4 regions of the Paenibacillus sp. VT-400 genome follow, and region 2 is predicted to be linked to each of the others. Evidence: riboswitches for the same ligand, from Rfam matches in the RefSeq annotation. Region 2 holds a riboswitch; each other region holds the start of a gene.

Evidence for each region. A riboswitch is a leader RNA that binds a small molecule or an ion and turns the genes downstream of it on or off. The one in region 2 is predicted to bind cyclic di-AMP.
Region 1: another riboswitch for cyclic di-AMP. It lies ahead of EL84_RS06505 (C40 family peptidase); the one in region 2 lies ahead of EL84_RS23820 (3D domain-containing protein).
Region 3: another riboswitch for cyclic di-AMP. It lies ahead of EL84_RS30270 (3D domain-containing protein); the one in region 2 lies ahead of EL84_RS23820 (3D domain-containing protein).
Region 4: another riboswitch for cyclic di-AMP. It lies ahead of EL84_RS13435 (hypothetical protein); the one in region 2 lies ahead of EL84_RS23820 (3D domain-containing protein).

The regions. Positions count from the first base shown of each region.
Region 1 covers NZ_LELF01000050.1:28,583-31,734, reverse strand. The annotation lists gene EL84_RS06510 (GNAT family N-acetyltransferase) at 1-444, opposite strand, end outside; gene EL84_RS06505 (C40 family peptidase) at 801-1,271, opposite strand; cyclic di-AMP (ydaO/yuaA leader) riboswitch at 1,275-1,412, opposite strand; gene EL84_RS06500 (hypothetical protein) at 1,658-2,509, opposite strand; gene EL84_RS06495 (M1 family metallopeptidase) at 2,520-3,152, opposite strand, start outside.
Region 2 covers NZ_LELF01000067.1:3,000,110-3,003,261, reverse strand. The annotation lists gene EL84_RS23830 (ABC transporter substrate-binding protein/permease) at 1-610, shown strand, start outside; gene EL84_RS23825 (amino acid ABC transporter ATP-binding protein) at 597-1,319, shown strand; cyclic di-AMP (ydaO/yuaA leader) riboswitch at 1,544-1,738, shown strand; gene EL84_RS23820 (3D domain-containing protein) at 1,741-2,415, shown strand; gene EL84_RS23815 (polysaccharide deacetylase family protein) at 2,523-3,152, opposite strand, start outside.
Region 3 covers NZ_LELF01000069.1:51,312-54,463, reverse strand. The annotation lists gene EL84_RS30275 (TatD family hydrolase) at 260-1,030, shown strand; cyclic di-AMP (ydaO/yuaA leader) riboswitch at 1,272-1,525, shown strand; gene EL84_RS30270 (3D domain-containing protein) at 1,799-2,983, shown strand; gene rnmV (ribonuclease M5) at 3,139-3,152, shown strand, end outside.
Region 4 covers NZ_LELF01000067.1:627,793-630,944, reverse strand. The annotation lists gene EL84_RS13445 (Nramp family divalent metal transporter) at 1-381, shown strand, start outside; gene EL84_RS13440 (HAD family hydrolase) at 487-1,170, opposite strand; gene EL84_RS13435 (hypothetical protein) at 1,345-1,743, opposite strand; cyclic di-AMP (ydaO/yuaA leader) riboswitch at 1,859-2,034, opposite strand; gene EL84_RS13430 (glutathione peroxidase) at 2,406-2,885, shown strand; tRNA gene EL84_RS13425 (tRNA-Leu) at 3,033-3,115, opposite strand.

The sequences.
Region 1 (3,152 bases), on a different contig from region 2:
TGGGGTCTGTCGTTCGTATGTATCCTGGGTGACAAATCCACTCTTTAGATAAACTTGAATGGCACGAGCATTCCAAGTGAGTACTTCCAGATCAATCTCATTCGTGGGATTTCGGCGAATAGCTTCCTGTACAATGGCAGTGACAAAAGCTGTCCCTTGACCCTGACCACACAGCTCTGGATGCATGCCAAGGCCAATCCGGGTTACCCCTTGAAGTGGGAAGTATTGAGCAAACCCACATATACGATCGTTCTGATCCAGGACGATCGCATATTGCTCCTGCCGCAGCTGTGCATCTCCGAATTCCACTTCCAGAGCCTTCATCTGCTCCCAGGGGAGCCAGCTGTAGATATTGTAAGGCGGATCATACTGCCAGCTGCAGATAAGCTCCGCATGTTCTTCTCGCATGGGTACAACGTGAAACGTCACAGGGGTTTCCTTCATACACCTGCATGCTCCTTTCCTTGAAACAGAACTCTTTGTCCACTCTACAAAAGTGATGTTCATTTAGCAAGTCTTCCTTCCCAAGAAAAAAAAATGAAACAAAAGTTCCGGTAATTTCGTTTATATTATAACGGGATGGGTAAAAACATCATAAGGGCACGGACGAACGAACGCAAAATGAACCTGTTGATGTCGCAGGATATAACCCGAGTATAACTTGCAACATGAATAAGGATTGAAGCACAAAAAAACCGCCGGATACATTCCTGCGGAGAATGTACCGGGCGGTTCTGTTATGCTTCTTGCTTCGTTCCAGTATGTTTAATGGTTACAGCATCATGTTGCTCAGCTTGTCCCTAGTCAAGGGCCAGTGATTCATATGCGTCCGTGCTCATAATCCGTTTTGCGCCAACATAACGATTGGCCCAATAGTTTTCACTCAATGCACTGATCGTAACGCCTTTGGAAGAAGAGGAGTGTGCGAACTTTCCATCCCCTACAAAGATTCCTACATGGGATACGCCTTTACCTGTTGTATTAAAGAACACCAGATCGCCAGCTCTCATCTCCATGCGGGATACGGAATCGCCCATGTCGAATTGGGAACTGGATTGGCGTGCCAAATCAATACCCAACTTGTCGAATACATACCGTGTAAATCCGGAGCAGTCAAAGCCGTTAAGCGTTGTTCCCCCACTTTTGTATGTAGTTCCCATTGCTGAATCAATTACTGTGTCCATCTTTGAATCTGCGAATGCGCTACCTGCACCAAGCGATAAAGCGAATGTGATGCTAAGTACAGCTGCGGTTAATTTCTTCTTGAACAAGAGATATTCCCCTTCCAATGCCTGCGAGGTTAGCTTAAGGATTCGGTTGAAGGTCCCCTATGATCCCTCTGTAGCAAGATCAATTCACCCATAACTGGTTCCCCCGCTTCCCAGGTGCCAGGAATTTGGCTATGCTAGTTATGCACCTGCGAAATCAAGAAATGACGATTTAATTTTAAGTAGTTACAAATATGAATGTAAAGATTACAAAGTTGTTACTAAAAACTCACTGCGATTATTGTAACAGAGGAGTACGGCTTTGGCAACGTTTAGCAACAAATTTAGCAAAAAAAACCTCGACCTTTGACGGGGAAAGGTTGAGGTTTGCCTATTTATAAGTACATATTAGGCCATGAGTTTAACATGTGATGGTAACAATTTTTAAACTATCTGCTCTCACCTTTGGATATTTTGGACTGCCATAATCGGAAATGGCTGCATATTTTCCACAGACTCAATAGACATCTGGCAAGTGGATACGTCTGTTGTAGTATAAGTCCGGTCAGTCCCGTTAATAACCATGAGGCTGTAGTGAATGCCCCAAAGACGAGCAGGTGTACTCCACCCAGTAGAAGTGCAATGCCGATTACAGCGATGAGATGACGCAGTGCAATCCAGAGTGCTTTGAGGGTACCGTGAGCCCCGCCTTCTCCTTCTGGTGCCGAAACACCGAACTGCATATAGAGTATGACATGGTGGATGATCCAACCATATACAATCCAGGCAGCAACATAAGGTATACCAGGCAAAAGTAATTGAAGGGAATGAAATCCGTCCATGAGAATCGAGTAGAGCTTCGGTATGAGCCAGTAGGCGGGCAGAAGCATCAATAATGTACGTATGGTGTGGAGCAGCAGCATCGGTTTCCACAGATTTTTGATTCCGCGGACAAAGGGGATGCGCTCTTCTGTAGAATTAAAGTGCTGAAGTGAGTAGAGCAGTCCTGCCTGAATGAGGGGGCTGATCAACATGCGAACCAGCAGCATGCCCCCGAGAATCCATAGATAACGAAGAACCTCCGGATGGGTAGACAGGTTAAGTTGACTTTCCATTTTGAACAAAAGTGTACTCAGCTCACCGGCATCAGCATCTGGATAGCGAAGGAGTAGTGGGATGACCGCCGATTGTACCATTCGATAGAAGAAATATCCCCAAATGAGTTGATAAAGAAATAAGAGTGCGGCAATGAACATATGCTGACGGACGAGAAACCAGCCTTCACGTATTTTCGCTTTCACCGTTTCCACCTCACCATGACAGACCTCCGAATATGGCTTCTAATAGTTTGGTTACACTCATGCTCCAGCGGGACTTCGTCTGCTCATCCAGTCCGGATTTCAGGAAATTGTTCATATGGCGGTTCTCCAGCACGATCGAGTACAGGGGATCGGTCATGGCCCAGGATACGGGGGATGTGTGAGTTAATTTATACGTGATGCGATCTTCTTTGCCATTCCATTGCTTGGTGAGGATATGCCCGTCTTCAAAGGCAATGCGAACAGGAACGGCGTTGTAATCACTCCCTTTTTTTGCGATCGTCACGGATGACTCGTACAATGTTTGACCGTCTTTCTGTACGGGCGTAACACGAATCTTCTCTACAGCAAAGTCAGCCATCCCGTTACTATAGACGTATTGATCAAAATAATCAGACCAGGAAGTGCGGGTCACTTGTTCCACAACGTTTTGAAAATCAGCCGAAGTGGGATGTTTGAAGCGGTATTTCTTCACATAGGTAGAGAGAATGCGTTCCATCTTTTTGGCACCGACTTGATGTTCGATACCAAGTAATACAAGCTTGCCACGTGTATAGACATTGGCCGCATACTCATTCTGTGAATCGAACTTCCAGGATTCTTGTGTTAAGGATGAAGGAGACGT
Region 2 (3,152 bases):
AGGATACACACTTCTGTTGTCTGCACTTGGGGTTATCTTCGGGGTAATTATTGGATTGATCATCTGTTTGTTCCGTTTGCATGACGCTGCAATCTTGCGCTGGATCGGTACTGCTTACGTTGAAGTGATCCGTGGCACACCGATGTTGGTACAATTGATGATTATTTACTATGGTTTTTCCCTGAGCTTTGGCATTAACTTCACTGCACTTCAGGCAGGTATCATCACGCTTTCCATTAATAGTGGTGCGTATCTGGCGGAGATTTTCCGTGCAGGTATCCAAGGTGTGGATCGTGGTCAGTTGGAAGCAGCTCGCTCCCTCGGAATGGGCAGAGGCGCCGCGATGCGTTATATCATATTGCCACAGGCATTCAAAGCTGTATTACCGGCGATCGGTAATGAATTCATAACTATCATCAAAGAATCCTCCATTATCTCCGTTATCGGTATGGTGGACATTATGTATCAGGCAAGTGTGGTCAAAAACATTACGTACCAAGGCTTGAGTCCATTTTTGATTGCAGCAGCCATCTACTTTGTAATGACGTTCATTTTGTCCAAGCTGCTGGGACGACTGGAAAGGAAGTTGAGTGCAAGTGATAGACGTTAGACAATTACACAAATCTTATGGTAATAACGATGTGCTTAAGGGCATTAACGTGACGATTGGCAAAGGTGAGGTTGTTGTAGTCATCGGCCCTTCCGGTTCAGGTAAAAGTACTTTCTTACGTTGTCTGAACCTGTTGGAACAGCCTACCTCGGGTGAGATTGATTTTGAAGGCGTGTCAATCACCGATCCGAAGCACAACATTAATGCAACTCGGGAAAAAATGGGCATGGTGTTCCAGCACTTCAACCTGTTCCCACACAAAACGGTACAGCAAAACATCACGATTGCTCCGATTAAAGTGAAGAAACAATCGACTCAGGAAGCGGAAAAAATTGCTGCTGATTTGCTTAACACCGTGGGCTTGTACGATAAAAAAGATACATTCCCGAATCAGCTGTCTGGTGGACAGAAACAGCGGATCGCCATTGCTAGAGCATTGGCCATGCAGCCGCATGTGATGCTGTTTGACGAGCCTACGTCGGCACTGGACCCTGAGATGGTCGGTGAAGTGCTGGATGTCATGAAACGTCTTGCAGAAGGCGGAATGACGATGGTCATCGTAACACATGAGATGGGTTTTGCACGTGAAGTGGGAGACCGAATCCTGTTCATGGATGGCGGGGTTATTGTGGAAGAGGGAACACCTGATGAGGTTTTTGGAGCTCCAAAAAATTCACGTACACGTGATTTTCTTGCCAAAGTACTCTAAATGTTAAATGGTTGATCAAATAGCGTTACTGACTTCGAGTCGGTAATGCTATTTTTTTATGGATAATAATCACGTGTGGATTCGGAAAAGTAACTTTTCTGTTACCAAATATAAAGAAGTCGGTTCGCCAACTTTTCTGAATTATCCAGTATTCTTACAGTTGATGACATGCTAAAAACCATTTGGTAAGAATTACTACAAGTTCAGGTTACAAAATTGTGATATATTGATCTCTGCCGAAACTTCCGGACAGGGAGTGCGGGGGATGTAACGATGCAGATTGTGCAGGGGGAAGATCTACAGCACACTGCTTGGGGTGAATTGGGTACATAACGTTTCAAATGTAACGAATAACCTATAGGGTGGGCTCCTCATCCGAATCCGACAACTAACTTCGCAGGCACAATGAGGGAGGAAGACCATGATTAACAAGAAACGTATAGCCAAAACAGCAATAGCATTAATGACAACAGCAATGCTCATTCAAGCCGTTCCGGCTCACGCCGATTCAGTTCATGTGGCCAAAGAAGGGGATACCTTCTACACCTTATCAAAACAATATGGAGTAGCACTCAACACGTTGGTTAAAGCAAACAACGACATTTCGGCTTACAACATTTATGGTGGTTTGAAAATTACGATTCCCGGTAAGGCAAACAATGTAGCAGCCGCTGCGGCAACGGAGAGCAAGACCCAAGCGAAGACTGTTACTACAGCGAGCTTGGACGTTAACGCAGATAACAAAGTGGTTCAAGCCTGGGGTAAGACATTCGATTACAGCAAAGCCGTTAACGTGAAAGCAACGGCATACTCTGCAGATCCGTCTGAAAATGGAGGATGGGGTGCAGTCGATTATTTCGGAAATGACCTTGAACTGGGCACGATTGCAGTTGATCCAAGTGTAATTCCACTTGGAACTAAAGTACTGGTAACTGGTCACAGCCATCCAGGATTGCCAAAACAAGCTTTTGTAGCCACAGCACGTGATGTGGGCGGTGCAATCAAGGGTCACCGGATTGATATCTTTATCCCGGGTAGCAAACAGTCTGTAAGCTCATTTGGTTTTCAGGATATCGAGCTGTACATTCTGAAGTAGAGAGAAAATAACATTTAAAATGAATTCAAACAGGGTGTCTGCCAGTCGCTAATTCGCGATTGAACAGCACCCTTTTAATATTCTCATTATTTGTTATCACGGTCGTCCTAATCTTTGGCCTTTGGCAATCCCAACATTTCGTCCAAGGTGACCAGTTCATATCCCCGATTACGTAGTTCCTCAACAATTTCAGGCAAAGCCTCAATCGTGCCGTTCAGGTTTGACCCTACACCGCCTCCAGCATGTTGCAGAACGATGGAGCCAGGTTTCACGGCAGACAGGATGTTATCTTTCACCTGTTCCTTTGAAAGGCCTTTCCAGTCCAGGGAGTCTACGTTCCAGTTCACAATGCTATAGTGTTGTTTGGCAGCCCATCTCAGCTGTTCTTCATTAATGTCTCCATAAGGCGGCCGAATCATCTTGGGCGTATATCCTGCCAAACGTCGAATAATATCCCCGGTATGTAAAATTTGTTTGCGAAAGGCATTCATCGACAGCTTACTGAATTCAGGATGATTGTAGCTGTGATTACCAACCATATGCCCTTCCTTAACGATGCGTTTCACCAGATCCGGATGTTTCTCAGCACGACTACCCACGATAAAGAATGTAGCTCTGACATTGTATTTCTTCAATACATCCAGCACTTGTGGAGTAAATCGTGGATCAGGTACATCATCAAAAGTCAGTGCAACCTTCTTGGTTGAAGGACCATTGGTTTTGAACGTATCGGCATA
Region 3 (3,152 bases), on a different contig from region 2:
TAATCTGCTTTAATGGGGAGTATATGTAGATCGACATAATTTTGTAAATGCAAGTAGGCAGAATGAGCAAAATCAACAATATATAGATCAGAATATCCGTATATCTTCTATATATTGTAGTTGTGAAGAAACAAACGTAATGATGTAATACACAGATACCCAAAATGTTTTATGTATGAGTCATTGAATTATTGAATTTTACAAATTGGATTTTGAAAAAGAAGATAGTCGTTATTTCGACATGAAGGGAGATACAGACATGATGCTGTTCGACACACATACACATCTGGATGCACCACAATTCGACGAGGACCGCGAGGACATGATTCAGCGTGCTGTGGATGCAGGAGTTGGTCGCATGATCAACATTGGCTTTAACCGGGAGACGATTCCAACCACAATGAAACTCGCCGAAACATATGACTTTATATATGCAGCTGTAGGGTGGCATCCCGTAGATGCGATCACAATGCAGGAGGGCGATTTGGAGTGGATTGCATCTTTATGCAAGCATGAAAAAGTGGTTGCGATCGGTGAGATTGGATTGGATTATCACTGGGATACTTCACCAAAAGAAATACAGCATCGCGTATTACGACAACAAATTGCTTTGGCGCGTGAAGTGAACATGCCAATTGTCATCCATAATCGGGATGCACATGAGGATATCATAAGAATTTTGCGTGAAGAGAAGGCGGGCGAAGTTGGTGGTGTGATGCACTCGTTCTCGGGCAGCTGGGAAACAGCAAAAAGTTGCCTCGATATGGGCTTCCATCTCTCCTTCGGAGGACCGATCACATTCAAAAATGCAAAGCAACCCAAAGAGGTGCTGGAGAAGGTTCCTATGGACCGGTTTTTCATTGAAACAGATGCTCCATATTTGACACCGCACCCTTATCGTGGGAAGCGAAATGAGACAGCGCATGTACGTCTGGTTGCAGAGGCAGCTGCGGAAATTAAAGGCATTTCGGTGGAGGAAATTGCTGCAATAACAACCAAAAATGCCATGGAACGATTTGGGATTCGTTAAAAAAACGAGCAAATGAGGTGAAAAAGGCAGGTAAGCGGAGGTAATTTGCCCTTTGATCCAAATAAATCAAGAATATTACAATATTTTAACCAAATATTCAGAAAAACGTACTTGATCAACGCTTTACAACATGCATCAAAACAGGATATCATCTTTTCAGTGAATTGTTGTGCGGAAAATTGGACAGATGTTCGGGGGATGAACAAAGGGACACTTTCCGATGAAACAACATTACTTTCATGAATCAGTCTCGCTGAGTCTCCGTTATCGGAGAGCGGGGGAACCAATAGGGCTTAAACATCGGTGTATTTGGCCGATGCGCAACGTTCGCTGACCCAAAAGCAGCGAAGGGAACTGCGAAGCCGTATTTGATTTCTTCTTTGGGTCTCGGGGTGAATTCAAGGGCGTCCGCCATGAGCGGGTGACCCAAGATAGGGCGGCTCTCTTTCGCCCGAACCCGACAGCTAACCTCGCAAGCGGAAAAAGAGAGGCAACCTCGTGCATGAATTTCCGATATTCAAAATCATTCGGAAGCCACGAAAGAGTTCCTCTTACACTCTTTCTTTGGCTTTTTTGTTTTTGAATAAAAGAAATATTGTCATCATACGGTAGGTATTCAGGAGGATGACATCATGTTGCGAAGATTGATTCATGGTGCAGAACCGGATTATGTTGGTCCAATCTGTGTTCTGTAGAAAATTTGGTATAGTCACGTCAAAGACATCATGCATTACTTTAGACGGCGAGGCTATGAAGGAGGACGGAGAAGTGGGCACATTCCAACCAGAAGAGACCCATGAGTCACGATCATCCAGTAAGTCTTTCGCGTTGCGGTGGAAGCATGAGAACATGCGTCAAATGGCATTGATCGCGATTTTCTCAATTGCGCTTACAATCATGATCTTGTTAGTCGTTTACGGTCAGGCCGGGAAACAAATTTCACTGGTTATTGATGGCAAAGCTCAGGTGGTAGAGACTCGTACAGGAATGCTTCAGGAAATGCTGGAGGAGCAGTCGATCACAGTCAGCCCTCACGATAAGGTATCCATGTCCATGAATGGGGCGTTAACAGATGGAGACCGAATCGTTATTGAGCGGGCCGTTCCAGTTAACATTACGGCAGACGGAGACACCAAGACTCTGTATACAACCGATTCATCGGTAGAAGATGCAATTCAAAAATCAGGTATTCAAGTTGAAAGTAATGATAAAGTGTATCCGGCGCTTGGAACTGCGATCAAACCGGAGATGAAGATCCGTGTAGTGCGCGTAACAAAGCGTACAGTGGACGTAGAGCAACCGATCGCTTACAAAGTCATTAAAACGGCTGACCCTAGCTTGTACAAAGGGGATAACCGTGTCGTTGTGAACGGCAAAGAAGGCACAATTGTGCAGCATATCGAAAAGGTATTTCAGGATGGAGAATTGGTCTCCAAAAAAATGGTCGGCAAATCTGTCGCGAATAATCGTGTAGATAAAGTGATCGCTGTCGGCACCAAAGCAAAACCGGTCGTGAAAGAACCTGAGATTCAGACCGTATCGGCTCAAACGTCAACAACCAAAAAGGCTACAACAACGAACTCGAAGAAAACATCTGCCTCGGGCAGCAAAGTGATTACCGTATCCGGGACTTCTTTTAAATACTCCAAAGTACTTAAAAATGTATCCATGACTGCCTACTCTTCCGAAGAGCCTGGCATTGGAACTAAAACAGCTTCCGGTACTCGTGTAACGGAAGGGCGCACCATTGCGGTTGATCCCAAAGTCATTCCAATTGGCTGGTGGGTATATATCGAAGGTCTGGGATTCCGTCGTGCGGAAGATACAGGCGGTGCCATTAAAGGCAACAAAATTGATGTGTATTATGACAGTGTGAAGCATGCCCTGAATTTTGGACGTAAGAAAGGCAAGACGGTCTACGTGATCGGTCCGGTGAAGCCGGAAGCGAACTAAAATCGTTTTACTTTGAAATGGGAATGCTATAAAATAGTTGCATGAATGATTCATGCGGAATATGCGGCGGAGGAGTCTGAATTCAGTCTCCCCCGCCGTTTGGCAGAGAAGAGGATATTCCTCTTCTTTTTGCGTTAGAAAGGAAGAAATGGAACATGATAAAAGAAGT
Region 4 (3,152 bases), 2.4 Mb from region 2:
GTGGCGCTGTTAGCATCAGGTCAGAACTCTACCCTTACAGGTACACTCGCTGGGCAGATCGTTATGGAAGGTTTCCTGAACATTCGAATTCCGGCATGGCTACGCAGACTGGTCACACGTCTGATCGCCATCATCCCGGCGGTAATTGTCACAGCGATTGCAGGAGAACATGGCACAGAAGAACTACTCATTTTGAGCCAGGTCGTGCTGTCACTTCAATTGCCCTTTGCTGTAATTCCCCTGGTGATGTTCACAAGTGATAAAAAAAGTATGGGTGCATTCGCCAACAAATTGTGGCTCAAAATCATCTCATGGGTCATTACAGCTATTATCGTTATGCTAAATGTATATCTGATCATTCAGACGATCCGCTTGTTCTAATCTCATTCTAATCGACTAAATACTAAAAAGGCTGATCAACTCCGGTATGCTATACCCAAGTTGATCAGCCTTTATTGTTGCAATCCAATAAACAACCATCTGAATCTAATCCTGATTTGGTATCAGTAACGGCAAGAGTTGATCCAATGAATCAACAGTCCAATCCGCACGTTTGTCATCCGATAGTTCTGGCTGGAATCTTCCGTAACCCTGCATAATTCGAATCGTACGCATGCCCAGCTTCCGAGCAGGTATAATGTCGTTATCGATCCGATCGCCGATCATGACGGCTTCCTCCGGTTCACAACCGGCCTGCTTCAAGGCCACAGCGTATAACTCAGGGTCTGGCTTGGACACTCCTTCTTCAGCCGAACATGCCAGAACATCAACATACTTCCGCAAGCCGTAACTCTCCAGTCTCTCTTCCGTTCCAGGACTCTGATTGGCAATAATGCCAATGCGATAATGCCGTGACAACTGCTGAAGAACGGAATCTGCTGAAGGAAAAGGACGTTCAAGATCTTTTTGAAACTTCAGCTTGTCCTGAATCTGTTTTTGATGTCCCTCGTCTTTAACAAATGTGCGAATTGCCACTCTCATAGGCCATTGCTCATATTTTCGGTAACAGTTCGCGAACAGTTCTCTTACCGCCTCAATCTTCACCGGATATCTCAATGCACAGGCTTCGCGGACGAACTGTCCGATAATATCATCAACCGGCTCCCATTCATCCACCAGCGTATCTCCAACATCAAAAAACAACCATTTCAATCCACCTACATCCGGCACTCCAATTCCTCCTTGTAAGCATAAAAAAGAAGACTCACCATCATGCATGAGTCTCCTCAAACTTCCGTTTATCGATGAATCAATTTCATAATACCTTGAGTGAATTCTGAAATTGATTCTAATACATTCAATTATAACAGGCACCTTACACCTGAGCAATCACAAGCTATGGCATTAACCATTGAGGAGAAAGCCAACTTCCCCATTGAGCGAATATACAATCCGGTCTGCGCCCATGCCCCGATAGATGCCCTTAGGATGACTCTGCTCCGTAATGACGCACAGGGATTTCGATGTCCATGAACGGCAGATCTGTAAATAACGACAGGTCAGATTCAGGCTGTTCTCGAAAATAAACACGTTGCCTACGCTGCCCTGCGGCAAAAACCATTTTTGAGCTGCAGCCGTATTCATGCGAATGACATGTTCTACTCCGATTCTACGGAGTCTTCGCTCTTCCCCTGCACTGTTGGTTAGAACGGCAAACGGCATTTTTTTGTACATCAGCAATTTGATAAATTTGCGTCCTGCTTCATTTGGAGCAGTCACTAAGATCATCTCAGTATCCATCATTCGTTCCTCCCTTGGCGTGAAAAGACAACAAAAAAGAAGCGTGGGGGACCAAGGCCTCCCGAACGCTTCTTAAATAACCCATGGCGAAAACACCATGAACCAGCGTACGGCTTGTTGCCTCTCCCTTTAACGCTTACGAGGTTAGCTGACGGATTCGGGCGCGAGAGTCGCCCTATTTCCGGCTGTCACCGGAAAATTCACCCCATGAATGCCCACTGTCCTGGACAGCGCATTCCGTTGGTTCCCCCGTTTCCCATTCATTAATGAATGGAAACTCAGCGATTAAAACATCGTTCGTATATCTTAAGGTAAGATCGAGCGATATTATCGTTTGTTTCGTTTTTCAAGTACAATTTAGTTTAAATTGAAATTACGTTATGAATCATACACCCCCGCCATGACGGTGTAAAGTCCTTACAGATCACCGAATCGGCAGATTTTTGCCAATACTCGTTCATAATAACGCTTACAATAAGGTTATACTCTATCCATCTCTTCAAGGCTATCTAATTCTCACTCTGACGAAAATCCCTTCGTAATTCATTCACGTATTCAGCACAACTGGCCTGTTTTGATTCTTTTAACACCATATTAGTTTTGCAATATTTAATTGCAACCAATATAATAGAAGATATAAGAGTAAATAAATGGAGGCGATTTAGATGACAGTCTACGATTACAAAGTGAATACCCTTCGCGGTCAAGAAGTTGAAATGTCCGACTACCGTGACAAAGTGCTCCTGATTGTGAATACGGCAAGCTCATGCGGCCTTACCCCTCAATTCAAAGGTCTGCAAGAATTGCAAGACAAGTTTCAAGATGCTCCATTTGAAGTTCTTGGTTTCCCAAGCAACCAGTTTGCACAGGAAAAAGGATCTTCCGACGATATTGCCGAGTTCTGTCAGATGAATTATGGCGTGAGCTTCCCCATGTTTGAGAAAATTGATGTGAACGGCTCAAGCGCTCACCCTCTTTTCCAACACCTGAGCACAGAAGCTCCTGGCCTGCTCGGCTCCAAAGCAATCAAATGGAATTTCACCAAATTCCTCGTGGATCAGAACGGACAGGTCATTAAACGTTATGCTCCCAAAACAACACCGGACAAGATTGAAGAAGATATCAAGAATTTGCTGCAAAAATAATACACAGGCCACCCGTAGCCGGAAGGTAGAGCAACATTCCTCCGGTAATGGATGGCCTTTTTTCAACCCAGATGTCATACTGTTCGAAAAAGACAAAAAAAAGAAGCTTCCCATTAATGGAAAGCTTCTTTTTAATCGTTCATATGATGCGGTCGAGAGGACTCGAACCTCCACGGGCATACGCCCACTACCCCCTCAAGATAGCGTGTCTGCCATTCCACCACGACCGCATGTCGTAAATAATCGGCAACAGAATTGATTATACCG